Regions from separate parts of the Streptomyces sp. NPDC042371 genome, predicted to be linked through region 2. Evidence: riboswitches for the same ligand, from Rfam matches in the RefSeq annotation. Region 2 holds a riboswitch; each other region holds the start of a gene.
The links. Region 2 has a riboswitch for cobalamin ahead of AC068B_RS23520 (CoA-acylating methylmalonate-semialdehyde dehydrogenase). Riboswitches for the same ligand answer to the same signal wherever they lie in the genome.

Region 1 (3,199 bases), on a different contig from region 2:
CGGTGCGGGTCTTCTCCCAGGCGGGCAGGGGACCGTGGCGCTCGGCGAGGTCCGCGGACGCCTCGTAGGAGGCGAGCATGATGCGCTCGGCGATGCGGGTGGACAGGGCGCGCGCCTCGGGGGAGTCGAAGGCCAGCTTCAGCTGGAAGAAGACGTCCTGGAGGCCCATCGCGCCGAGGCCCACGGGGCGCCACTTGGCGTTGGAGCGCCCGGCCTGCTCGGTCGGGTAGAAGTTGATGTCGACGACGCGGTCGAGGAAGGTCACCGCGGTGCGGACGGTCTCGTCGAGCCGCTCCCAGTCGATGTCCTGCGTGGCCGGGTCGACGAAGGCGCCGAGGTTCACCGAGCCGAGGTTGCAGACGGCGGTCTCCCCGTCGTCCGTCACCTCCAGGATCTCCGTGCAGAGGTTGGAGGAGTGCACGGTGTGGCCGGGCTCCGCCGTCTGGTTGGCGGTGCGGTTGGCCGCGTCCTTGAAGGTCATCCAGCCGTTGCCGGTCTGCGCGAGGGTGCGCATCATGCGGCCGTAGAGGTCCCGGGCCGACATGGTCTTCTTGGCGAGCCCGGCGGCCTCGGCCTTGCGGTAGGCGGCGTCGAACTCCTCGCCCCACAGGTCGACGAGCTCGGGCACGTCGGCCGGTGAGAACAGCGACCACTCCTGGTCGGTGGCGACGCGGCGCATGAACTCGTCGGGGATCCAGTGCGCGAGGTTGAGGTTGTGCGTGCGGCGCGCGTCCTCACCGGTGTTGTCGCGCAGCTCCAGGAACTCCTCGATGTCGGAGTGCCAGGTCTCCAGGTAGACGGCGGCCGCGCCCTTGCGCCGACCGCCCTGGTTCACGGCGGCGACGGAGGCGTCCAGGGTCTTCAGGAACGGCACGATGCCGTTGGAGTGCCCGTTCGTGCCGCGGATGAGGGAGCCGCGGGAACGGATGCGGGAGTAGGAGAGCCCGATGCCGCCCGCGTGCTTGGAGAGCCGCGCGACCTGGTGGTAGCGGTCGTAGATGGAGTCGAGCTCGTCCAGCGGTGAGTCGAGGAGGTAGCAGGACGACATCTGCGGGTGGCGGGTGCCGGAGTTGAAGAGCGTCGGCGAGGACGGCAGGTAGTCCAGTCGGCTCATCAGGCCGTACAGCGCGGCGACTTCGTCGAGGGCGCGGGCGCTCTCGTCCTCCGCAAGACCGGCCGCCACGCGCAGCATGAAGTGCTGCGGGGTCTCGATGACCTGGCGGGTGATCGGGTGGCGCAGCAGGTAGCGGCTGTGCAGGGTGCGCAGGCCGAAGTAGCCGAAGCGGAAGTCGGCGCCGTCGGCGAGCGCGGTGTCCACGAGCGCGTCGAGCCGGGCCGCGTGGGCGCCCACGAAGTCGGCGGTGCGGTCGGCGATCAGGCCCTCGCGGTGGCCGACGACGATCGACTCGGTGAAGGAGCGCACGCCCTGGGAGGCGGCCTCGGCGGCGATGGAGAGGGTGAGCAGCCTGGCCGCGAGCTTCGAGTACGTGGGGTCCTCGGAGATGAGCCCCGCGGCCGCCTCGGTCGCGAGCGTCCGGAGCTCCGCCTCGTCGGCCCTGGCCGAACGGCCGCGCAGCGCCGCGGCGGCGACCCGGCCGGGATCGGCGTCGGGAAGGTCGGCGGTGAGGTCGGTCAGGGTGCGCAGCAGCGCGGTCCCTGGCGCGTCGGTACCCTCGGTGCTGTCGATGGGCTGCGGTGACAGCGCTGACGCAGGTTCGGCAGGCGCGATGGTCACGTGGAGCTCTCCCTCGCTCGGCTCTGGGCCTGGGGGAGGGGATGGCACACACGGGCGCACCCGGGCAGGGCGGCGTACCGCGTCCACCGGCCCATTCCACGAGGCCCGGACGGTCGGCACCCGGGTCGGTCGACACGGGTGCACTGCCGGCAGGTCTTCGGACTCCGCGTACGACAAATGCGTACACGTCTACCGTTGCGGGACAGTTCCGGACTTGCACCGGATTCCCCTGCGGCGACAGCGAGCACGAGCATACATCTTGTGTTGGCTTACTGAAGCAGGCCCACATCTTGTGTCGGATCGCAGAGCTGTACGACGAAGGGCCGCCGGTTTCCCGGCGGCCCTTCGTCGTACGCTGTGCCGTGCGGCAGACGTGCGGCAGACGTACGGCAGACGTGCGGCAGCGGTCGGCTCAGTGGCCGGAGCCCGCTGTCGCCTTCGGCAGTTCCTCCATGACACCGGCGTCACCGGCGTCCGCCGTGTAGTCCTCCGGAGACGTCTCGTCGACGCCGTCGGGGGCCTTCAGCGCCTTCAGGGCGAAGGTGAGGACCACGGTCACGACCACGTTCAGGACGAACGCGGTGAGGCCGATGTAGCCGATCTCGCCGATGCCGGGGATCTCGTCGGACGAGCCGCCGAAGTGCTTCTGCGTGGGCGACGCGACGCCGTACGCGGCGACCGTGCCGTAGACCATGCCGACCGCCCAGCCCGCAAGCAGCGCCCAGCGGTGGAACCACCGCGTGAACAGGCCGCCGACCAGGGCGGGCATCGTCTGCAGGATCCAGATGCCGCCGAGCAGCTGGAAGTTGATCGCTACCGTCTTGTCCATGGTGAGGACGAAGGCGAGCGCGCCCACCTTCACCAGGAGCGAGACCAGCTTGGAGACCTTGAACTCCTGTGCGGGTGTCGCGTCCGGCTTGAGGAAGTCCTTGTAGATGTTCCGCGTGAAGAGGTTCGCGGCCGCGATCGACATGATCGCCGCGGGCACGAGCGCGCCGATGCCGATGGCGGCGAAGGCGACGCCGGTGAACCAGTCGGGGAACATGTTCTCGAACAGTTGCGGGATCGCCAGCTGCCCGTTCTCGACCTTGACCCCGGCCGCGATCGCCATGAAGCCGAGCAGCGCGAGCAGGCCCAGCATCAGCGAGTAGAGCGGCAGGATCGTGGTGTTGCGGCGGATCACGTTGCGGCTCTTGGAGGAGAGCGTCGCCGTGATCGAGTGCGGGTACATGAACAGCGCGAGCGCGGAGCCGAGCGCGAGCGTGGCGTAGGTCCACTGCCCCGTCTCGCCCGGTGCGAGACCCGCGACGGGCTTGCCCGCCGCGTCGTTCGCCGCTGAGAACTTCTCGTTCGCGGCCTGGAAGATCTCGTCGAAGCCGCCGAGCTTGATCGGGATGTAGATGATCGCGACGGCGATGACGAGATAGATCAGACCGTCCTTCACGAACGCGATCAGCGCGGGCG
Region 2 (3,199 bases):
TCGCGGTCCCAGGCGACGGCGTGCGGTGAGAGGTGTTCCTCGGCGAAGTCGAGCGTCACCTCGGCCAGTGCGAGCTGGTCCTTGGTGAGGGCCGTGGCCATCGTGGTCATCGCCGTCATCCCATCGTCGGGATGGTGAAGTTCGCGCCTTCCCTGGCTCCGGAGGGCCAGCGCGAGGTGACGGTCTTGGTGCGGGTGTAGAAGCGGACGGCGTCGGGGCCGTGCTGGTTCAGGTCGCCGAAGCCGGACCGCTTCCAGCCGCCGAAGGTGTGGTACGCCACCGGGACGGGGATCGGCACGTTGACGCCGACCATGCCGGCGCCGACGCGGCGCGTGAAGTCGCGGGCGGTGTCGCCGTCCCTGGTGAAGATCGCGACGCCGTTGCCGTAGGGGTGTTCGCTGGGCAGGCGCAGGGCCGCCTCGTAGTCCGCGGCGCGGGCCACGCACAGCACCGGGCCGAAGATCTCCTCGCGGTAGATCCGCATGCGCGGCGAGACGCGGTCGAAGAGGGTGGCTCCGGCGAAGAAGCCGTTCTCGTGTCCGGGCAGGGTGAAGTCGCGTCCGTCCACGACGAGTTCGGCGCCTTCGTTGACGCCGATGTCCACGTAGCGGCGGACCCGGTCGAGGGCGTCCCGGCTCACCAGCGGCCCGAAGTCGGCCTCCGGATCGTCGGACCGCCCGATGCGCAGCTCGGCGACGCGTTCCTTGAGCCGGGTGACGAGCGCGTCGGCGGTCTCCTCGCCGACGGGGACGGCGACCGCGATGGCCATGCAGCGCTCCCCCGCCGAGCCGTACCCGGCGCCGATGAGGGCGTCCACGGCCTGGTCGAGGTCGGCGTCCGGCATCACGATCATGTGGTTCTTGGCGCCGCCGAAGCACTGGGCGCGCTTGCCGTGCGCGGCGGCGGTGGCGTAGATGTGCGCGGCGATCTGGGTGGACCCGACGAAGCCGAGCGCCTGGACGCGCGGGTCCTCCAGGAGGGTGTCCACCGCTTCCTTGCCGCCGTTGACGACGTTCAGGACACCGGGCGGCAGGCCCGCCTCCAGGAACAGCTCGGCGAGCCGGAGCGGCACGGAGGGCGCGCGTTCGGACGGCTTGAGGATGAAGGAGTTGCCGCAGGCCAGCGCGGGAGCCGCCTTCCACAGCGGGATCATCGCGGGGAAGTTGAACGGGGTGATGCCCGCGGTGACGCCGAGCGGCACCCGCAGGGAGTGCACGTCGATGCCGGTGCCTGCGTTGTCGGTGAACTCCCCCTTCTGCAGGTGCGGGATGCCCGCGGCGAACTCCACTACCTCAAGGCCGCGTTGCAGGTCACCGTGGGCGTCGGCGACGGTCTTCCCGTGCTCGCCGGAGAGCGTCCGCGCCAGCGACTCCCGCTCCCCTTCGACGAGTTGCAGGAAGCGCAGCATCACGCGAGCGCGCCGCTGCGGATTCCACTCGCCCCATTCACGCTGGGCGGACTCGGCGTCGGCGATCGCCGCGGCCGTCTCCGCCCGCCCGGCCAGCGGCACCTGCGCTTGTACGGAGCCGGAGTTGGGGTCGTACACGTCGGCGAAGAGCCCCGACGTCCCGGGGACGTGCTTGCCGCCGATGAAATGTGTCAGTTCACGGACCATGAGAGCCTGCTCTCGTCAGGTGAGTCCGGGGATGGCACGGCAGGCCGACGGCGCCACCGGGTGAGGTGGGCGGGCGGTTCTGTCGTGGGACGCGAAGGCCTAAGAGCCGTCGTGGAGTCGAGCGCCGACCGGGGCCGTCGCTCGCTTCGCCGGTTCACCTGGGTCGTGGGTACGGACCGGTGCCATGCGTGTCTGCTCCATCCTCGTGGACAACACGGAACACCCCACGGCCGGTATCCTGACTCCCGGATCAGCGCGCGTTCTCCCGCCTTCCCGACGGAACTTCTCCGTCAGTGGCGTATCGCTCGGCGAGAACGCACTCCCCGGTCACAGTGGCGGGACCGCGCCGGATTCACACCGGCTTCCCTGCACCGCGGGCTCTGGTCACGAAGATATAGTTGGACGTCCTAGTAAGTCCACCCCCACCTTTCGGCGACGGCGGCGGTTTCGTCGCGCGGGCGGCCTACGCGGCGGTCACTGACCGTCCTTCAGCTTGATGATCTTCCCGTTCTCGTCGAGCGTGTGATCGCTCCAGTACGTGTCCCACTTGTCCCCGACGTGCTCGGGGACCTTCCCCTCCGGGTAGCGGGCGTAGCCCTTCGGCGGCTCTTCCCCGTCGGGCTGGCACGCGGACCCACTGCTGCCCACCTGCAGAACGGGATACTCGCCGCCGCCGCAGATCGCGTCCTCCATGGAACAGCCGGTCAGCGCCGCGGCCGCCGCCGCGCCCGCCAGCGCGAGCCCCACGAGGGACCGCGCCGACCGCCTACCGGAGACACGGGACGCCGGGCGAACTCGGATGCTGCTGCGCACAGTCCTCTTCCTCTCATCGACCTGTGCGTCCAGCTTGCGCGAGCGGTGGGGTGCGGATCATGAGTACGAGTACTCAGACGGCCTGTGCGCCCTACTTGATCACGCCCGTTGGACACCCCGATGACGTAGTGGTCGATGAGCTGGTCACCGAGGTCTGGGCGCGCGGCCGCGCCTCACTGACGCGGGTCGGTTCGTTGCCCTCGGGGAGTTCCTCGTCGCTCGGATGACGGTCCGTAGAGTGCGGCGATCCCGGCGGCGCGGTCGTGCAGGGAGGTACGCAGCCACTGCGGGGCCAGGACTTCCGCGAGCGTGGAGAGCTGCCAGAGGGCCCAGGTGGCGTGCCGGGCATCCTGGAAGACCACGCTCAGCCGCAACCGGCCGTCCGCTTCGGCCCCTTCGGCTTCTTCATCTCCTTCGTCGAAGACCGCCAGCGCGGTGCCCACCAGGTCCTTCCGTCCCGCCGGGTCCACCCGTACCCGCACGGTGACTTGGTCGTCGCCACCGTTCCGGAACCGTGTGTTGCGCTCCTGCCAGGCCCGGTCCAGGTCGACCGTGGCCGGTCGCTGCGCGGGTTCGCCGAGCGCCTCGGCGCCCAGCACCCGGGACAGCCGGTAGGTGCGGTCGGCACCGGCGCGCGTGGCCAGCAAGTAGCCCTGGTTGCGGACGGTGACCAGGCCGATCGGGTCCACCGTGCGCCATTCCGGGGGCCGCCCCGGAGGCGCGTAGTGGATGCGCAGCTTCTGTCCGGCGAAGACCGCGCGCCGGACCTCC
Region 3 (3,199 bases), on a different contig from region 2:
CGCCCCGGTCGATGTCCCCGACCACCAGGACGGGGAAGCGGGCGGCGCGCGCTATGCCCATGTTCACGATGTCGGTGCGCCGCAGGTTGATCTCGGCGGGGCTGCCCGCGCCCTCGCAGATCACGGCGTCGTAGGTGGACCGGAGCTCCTCCAGGCAGCCCACGACGGTGTCGAGCAGCGCCGCCTGGCGCCCTCCGTGGTAGCCGCGCGCGCTCATCTCGCCGACCGGCTTGCCCATCAGGACGACCTGACTGGAGCGGTCGCCGCCCGGCTTGAGCAGTACGGGGTTCATCAGCGCGGTCGGCTCGACGCGGGCGGCCTGTGCCTGCATGGCCTGCGCCCGCCCGATCTCGGCGCCTTCGCGGGTGACGAAGGAGTTGAGGGACATGTTCTGCGCCTTGAAGGGCGCGACGGAGACGCCCTTGCGGGTCAGCCACCGGCAGATGCCCGCGGTGACGACGCTCTTCCCGGCGTCGGAGGTGGTTCCGGCGACGAGCAGTCCACCGCTCACGAGGCTCTCCCTGACTTACTGGATCTGCTGGACCTGCCGGACGTCAGCCGGGCGGCGGCCGCGACGCCGAGGGCCAGCAGGCCCACGCGCCGGGAGAGCTTCACCGCCCGCTCGATGTCCGCCACGCGCACGTCGTGCCCGTCCGCGTTGAGCACGGGCCGGTGCTCGACCCGTCCCGCGTACGAGAGGGTCCCCCCGAGGCGTACGCCCAAAGCCCCCGCGAAGGCGGCTTCGACGGGCCCCGCGTTGGGGCTCGGGTGTTTCGCGGCATCGGAACGCCATGCCCGCACCGCCCCCGAGGGCGAGTCCCCCGCGAGCACGGCCAGCGCGGCGGTGAGCCGCGCCCCGGGCCAGCCGAAGACGTCGTCGAGCCGCGCCGAGGCCCATCCGTAGCGCCGGTAGCGCGCGGACTTGTGCCCGACCATCGCGTCGAGGGTGTTCACGGCACGGAAGGCGACGAGTCCCGGCACCCCGCCGACGGCGCCCCACACGAGCGCTCCCACCACGGCGTCGGAGGTGTTCTCCGCGACGGACTCCACGACGGCCCGCGCGATTCCGTCGGCGTCCAGCGCCTGCGGGTCCCGCCCGCACAGATGGGGCAGCCGCTCCCTGGCGACCTCGATGTCACCGGCCTCCAGCGCCCCGCCGACGGCCCGCGCCTCGCGCCCGAGCGAGGTCCCGCCGAGCACGGCCCAGGTCGCGGCGGCGGTCAGCGCGACGGATGTGGCGGGGGAGCGGCGTACGAGAGAAGCGGCGAGCGCGGCGGCACCCGCCGCGCCCCCGGCGCAGACCAGGATGTGCAGCGCGCCCCACCCGCGGTGGTCCCGCCACAGCACCCGCTCGACGGCGCCCGCCGCCCGCCCGAACGCGGCGACCGGGTGGCCCCGGCGGGGATCGCCGAGCAGCAGGTCACCGAGGAATCCGGTGGCGGCGCCGTACGCGAAGTCGCGATCGGCACTCATGGGCTCAGCCCGCCGTCGTGCTGAGGAGAGGACTCGTACTCAGGGAGGGAACCGGCACCGGGCGGCCGCGCATGGCGATATGTCCTCACTCAGGGTGTCCGCGCCCTGGTTCGACGTGATCGGTGGCGAGAGTTCCTGGCTCACGGGGAGGGTTCTCCCCGGTGACAGTGGCGGGACCGCGCCGGATTCGCACCGGCTTCCTCTTCTGCCGCCGTAGTTGGCCCCGGCAGTCCACCACGGTCCCCGAACGCCCGTCAACTCGCCGTTGACCTGCGGCGGGAGAGTGTGTTGGGGCCCACACGGGGGTCCTCACACACGGGTGGGGCGCGGAGCGTTCCATACGCTCCGCGCCCCACCCGGGAACGCTGCCGTCAGGCGACGATCAGATAGATCCCGTACGCCACGGCCGCCGCGCACAGCGCGAAGCAGGCGTACGCGCCGGTGCGCGCCATGGTCGCCTGGCCGCCCGTGGAGGCGGCCGCCTTGTCCTGCTGGGAGAGGCCGACGATGCCGAGCGTGAACAGGCCCACCAGGGCCACCGTCACCGCGAGGCTGACTCCGAAGACGGAGCCGAGAGCTGCCCAGTCGATGCTCATGCTGATCTGTCCTTACACCGTCGCGGGCCGGGCGGGGTCCGCCATGGCGCCGGTCGTGGTCGTGGTCGGGGCCGTGACTCCGGCCTTGACGGACTCGTCCGCGACGGTCGAGGCGGCCAGGGTGCCCGTGGGGGGCGGCGTGACGGCGGCGATCGCGGTGGTCACGACGCCCGCGGGCTCGGCGCCCGTGGTGTCGTCGGCCGCGCGGATCTCGTCGTCGGTGACGTTGGTGTGGTCGACGGCGTTGCGCCGCGAGAGCACCCAGATCACGGCCGAGCCGCCGACGAGCAGCGCGGCGGTGACCGCGATGCCCCAGGGGCCCTGCTTGGTGAGGAACTCGGCGCCCGCGCCGACCAGACCGGCGGCCGGCAGGGTCAGGCCCCACGCGACGAACATCCGGGTCGCGGTCGACCAGCGGACGACGCCGCCCTTGCGGCCGAGGCCCGCGCCCATCACGGCGCCGGAGCAGACCTGGGTGGTGGAGAGCGAGAAGCCGATGTGCGAGGAGGCGAGGATCGCCGTCGCGGCGCTGGTCTGGGCGGCGAAGCCCTGCTGCGGCGCGAGGTCGGTCAGGCCCTTGCCCATCGTGCGGATGATGCGCCAGCCGCCGAGGTAGGTGCCGAGCGCGATGGCGATACCGGCCGACACGATGACCCACATCGGGGGGTTGGCACCGGGGTTCAGGACGCCGCCCGTGATGAGGGCGAGCGTGATGATGCCCATGGTCTTCTGCGCGTCGTTCGTGCCGTGGGCCAGCGAGACGAGACCGGCGGAGGCGATCTGACCCGCGCGGTAGCCCTTGGCGGTGGACTTCTGGTCCGTGTTGCGGCCGATGCGGTACGTCAGGCGCGTGGCCAGCGTCGCGGCGATGCCCGCCACGAGCGGGGCCGCGACGGCCGGGATCAGGATCTTGGTGACGACGGTGCCGCCGTTGATCGACGACCAGCCCATCGACATGACCGCGGCGCCGATGAGGCCGCCGAAGAGTGCGTGGGAGGAGCTGGAGGGCAGGCCCACCAGCCAGGTCAGGAGATTCCAGAGAATCGCGCCGACGAGCGCGGCGAAGATGACCTCTGTCTTGAGGCCGTCCTCATTGACGATGCCGCCGGAGATCGTCTTGGCGACTTCCA
Region 4 (3,199 bases), on a different contig from region 2:
CCCTCATGACCCCTCAGGTGACGGACCCGCCGGTGATCGAGCACGGCGGCGGCGTCTGGAGCATCAAGGTCCCGATCCCCGACAACCCCCTCGGCTTCACCCTCGTCCACCTCCTGGACACCGACGCGGGACCGGTCCTCGTCGACACCGGCTGGGACGACCCGGCGTCCTGGGACACCCTCACCGCCGGGCTCGCCACCTGCGGCGTCGCGGTCGCCGACGTGCACGGCGTCGTCATCACGCACCACCACCCCGACCACCACGGCCTCTCCGGCAAGGTCAGGGACGCCTCAGGGGCGTGGCTCGCCATGCACGACGCGGACGCGTCCGTGGTCCGCCGCACCCGCTCGAACCCGCCGGACCGCTGGTACGCGTACCTGGTGGACAAGCTCACCGCCGCGGGCGCGCCCGCCGACCACCTCGCCCCGCTGATCCTGGCCCGCGACGAGGGCCGCCCCCGCAAGCTTCCCGGCCTCGCCCCCGCCCTCCCCGACCGCTCCATCACCCCCGGCGAGCTCCTCGCCCTGCCCGGCCGCCGCCTGCGCGCGATCTGGACCCCCGGCCACACGCCCGGCCACGTCTGCCTCCACCTGGAGGAGGACCATCCGGCGGGCCTGCGCGGCAACGGCCGCCTCTTCTCCGGCGACCACCTGCTGCCCGGCATCACCCCGCACATCGGCCTGTACGAGGACCCCGAGTCGGAGACCGTCACCGACCCCCTCGGGGACTACCTGGACTCCCTGGAGCGCGTCGGCCGCCTCGACCCCGCGGAGGTCCTGCCCGCCCACCAGCGCACGTTCACCGACGCGCCCGCCCGCGTCCACGAGCTCCTGACCCACCACGAGGAGCGCCTGACCGGACTCCTCACCCTGCTCGCCGAGCCCCTCACCCCCTGGCAGATCGCCGAGCGCATGGAGTGGAACCGCCCCTGGGCCGAGATCCCCTACGGCTCGCGCACCATCGCCGTCTCGGAGGCCGAGGCCCATGTGCGGCGCCTGGTCAAGCTGGGGCGCGCGGAGGCCGTGCCGGGCAGCGACCCGGTCACCTTCGTGGCGGTGTGACCCGGAAGGCGCGCGGACCGGCCGGTAGAGTGAGCGCGTCGTCCTCACGTCCGCCAAGGGGGAAGCCGGTGCGAATCCGGCGCTGACCCGCAGCCGTGTGCCACTGAGCGTGGCGAGCCGGAATGCCCGGCGCGGAACGTGACCGGCTCGCTTCATCGGGACCCCCGATGAGCGGCACCGTCGAGGTATACGGAGCCGGAGCCGCCCGGTAGCCGTGCTCGCACGGTCCGTGCCGCCCCGCTCCCCGCAGGGAGAGGCAACCCGCCCCATCATGAACGTTCGTCGCAGCGCAGCGGTCCTGGCCGCCGCCGTCGCCGTGTTCGGCTCGGCCGCGGCACCGGCCGCCTTCGCGGACGACGCGAAGCCGTCGCCCTCGGCCGCGCTCCCCTCGGGCCTCTACGGCAAGACCGACCCCAAGTTCGACGGCGTCTTCCGCCAGTCGTACGCCCTGCTCGCCCAGGACACCGAGGGCGTCGTGCCCGCCACGAAGGCGGTGGACTGGCTCACCGGCCAGCAGTGCGCGAGCGGCGGCTTCGCGGCGTACCGCGCGGACGCCACCGAGCCCTGCAACTCCAAGACGGCGGTCGACAGCAACTCCACCGCCGCCGCCGTGCAGGCCCTCGCCGCGCTCGGCAAGCAGGACAAGACGGTCAAGAAGAGCGTCGACTGGCTGAAGTCCGTACAGAACAAGGACGGCGGCTGGGGCTACAACCCGGGGCTGCCCAGCGACGCGAACTCCACCGGCATCGTGGTCGGCGCGCTCGTCGCGGCGGGCCAGAACCCGGCGGCGATGAAGTCCCAGGACGGCAAGTCCGCCTACGACGCGCTGCCGAAGCTCGCCATGGACTGCGACAAGGACGGCGGCGCGTTCGGTCTCGCCGACGCCAAGTCCGGCAAGCTCTCGCCGAACGCCGACGCCACCGCGGCCGGTGTCCTCGGCAGCCTCGGCAAGGGCCTCGTCGTCTCCGCGCCCAAGAAGTCCGAGACCGCCGCGCCCAAGTGCGCGAAGCCGGACACCGCCGCGCAGGCCGCGGGCAACGGCGTGGGCTATCTGCTCGACACCCTCGGCAAGACCGACGACCACCTGATGTCGTCGATGCCGGGCTCCACGGACCAGCCGGACTTCGGCAACACGGCCGACTCCGTGCTCGCCCTCGCCGCCGCCGGACAGAGCGAGCGGGCCAAGGCGTCCGCCGACTGGCTCGCGAAGAACTCCGCGGACTGGGCGAAGCAGTCGGGCCCCGCCGCCTACTCCCAGCTGATCTTCGCCGCGCACGCGGCAGGCATGGACCCGCGCGACTTCGGCGGCGCCGACCTCGTCAAGCAGCTGAACGCCACGGGCCCGGCCCCGGAGACCGCCTCGAAGTCCCCGTCCGCTTCGGACGCGGACGAGAAGGACGACGACGGCGGCGTCAGCGTCTGGTGGATCATCGGCGTCGGCATGGTCGCGGGCATCGGCATCGGCTTCCTGTACAGCGGCAACCGCAAGAAGAAGCAGCCGTGACGCGGGGCCGTGTGCGGCGCGGCCGCCCGGCAGCCGTGGCGTTCCTCGCCGCGCTGCTGAGTGTCCTCGCCGCCGCGCCCGCCCAGGCCGCCGGTTACCGCTACTGGTCGTTCTGGGAGCGGGACGGCGAGCAGTGGACGTACGCCACCCAGGGGCCGGGCACCGCGACCCCCGACGACGGCGACGTGCAGGGCTTCCGCTTCTCGGTCTCCGACGACTCGAAGGACTCCGCGAAGCCCCGCGGCCCCGCCGACTTCGCGGACCTCTGCAAGGACACCCCGGCGAAGGACGGCCGCAAGCGCGTCGGCCTCGTCGTCGACTTCGGCACGGCGGGCGACGCCCCCGGCGGCGAGCGGCCGCCGAAGCCGCGCACCGCCTGCGCGCAGGTCGCCGAGGACGCCACCAGCGCGGAGGCCCTCGCCGCCGTCGCCAAGCCGCTGCGCTACGACAACAAGGCGCTGCTGTGCGCCATCGAGGACTACCCGAAGTCGGGCTGCGGCGAGCAGGTCTCCGGCGACGGGGACCCGAGCGGCAAGGAGACCGTGACCACCGAGGCGCAGGCGAACGCCGACGACGGCGACGGCGGGCCCTCCGTGGGCCTGATCGCCGGAATCGCCGCCGTCGCGCTGCTCGG

Region 1: it holds a riboswitch for cobalamin, as region 2 does, so the genes downstream of both, AC068B_RS06445 (ribonucleoside-diphosphate reductase subunit alpha) here and AC068B_RS23520 (CoA-acylating methylmalonate-semialdehyde dehydrogenase) in region 2, are expected to answer to the same signal.
Region 3: it holds a riboswitch for cobalamin, as region 2 does, so the genes downstream of both, AC068B_RS36495 (cobalamin biosynthesis protein) here and AC068B_RS23520 (CoA-acylating methylmalonate-semialdehyde dehydrogenase) in region 2, are expected to answer to the same signal.
Region 4: it holds a riboswitch for cobalamin, as region 2 does, so the genes downstream of both, AC068B_RS01885 (prenyltransferase/squalene oxidase repeat-containing protein) here and AC068B_RS23520 (CoA-acylating methylmalonate-semialdehyde dehydrogenase) in region 2, are expected to answer to the same signal.

What each region holds. Positions count from the first base shown of each region.
Region 1 covers NZ_JBWKAP010000002.1:167,759-170,957, reverse strand. The annotation lists gene AC068B_RS06445 (ribonucleoside-diphosphate reductase subunit alpha) at 1-1,735, opposite strand, end outside; cobalamin riboswitch at 1,867-1,989, opposite strand; gene mctP (monocarboxylate uptake permease MctP) at 2,148-3,199, opposite strand, start outside.
Region 2 covers NZ_JBWKAP010000007.1:402,744-405,942, forward strand. The annotation lists gene AC068B_RS23515 (acyl-CoA dehydrogenase family protein) at 1-110, opposite strand, end outside; gene AC068B_RS23520 (CoA-acylating methylmalonate-semialdehyde dehydrogenase) at 116-1,615, opposite strand; cobalamin riboswitch at 1,827-2,006, opposite strand; gene AC068B_RS23525 (SCO0607 family lipoprotein) at 2,090-2,428, opposite strand; gene AC068B_RS23530 (helix-turn-helix transcriptional regulator) at 2,602-3,199, opposite strand, start outside.
Region 3 covers NZ_JBWKAP010000018.1:15,082-18,280, reverse strand. The annotation lists gene AC068B_RS36500 (cobyric acid synthase) at 1-511, opposite strand, end outside; gene AC068B_RS36495 (cobalamin biosynthesis protein) at 508-1,473, opposite strand; cobalamin riboswitch at 1,584-1,724, opposite strand; gene AC068B_RS36490 (hypothetical protein) at 1,845-2,069, opposite strand; gene AC068B_RS36485 (inorganic phosphate transporter) at 2,082-3,199, opposite strand, start outside.
Region 4 covers NZ_JBWKAP010000001.1:420,857-424,055, forward strand. The annotation lists gene AC068B_RS01880 (MBL fold metallo-hydrolase) at 6-1,061, shown strand; cobalamin riboswitch at 1,086-1,209, shown strand; gene AC068B_RS01885 (prenyltransferase/squalene oxidase repeat-containing protein) at 1,333-2,565, shown strand; gene AC068B_RS01890 (SCO2322 family protein) at 2,562-3,199, shown strand, end outside.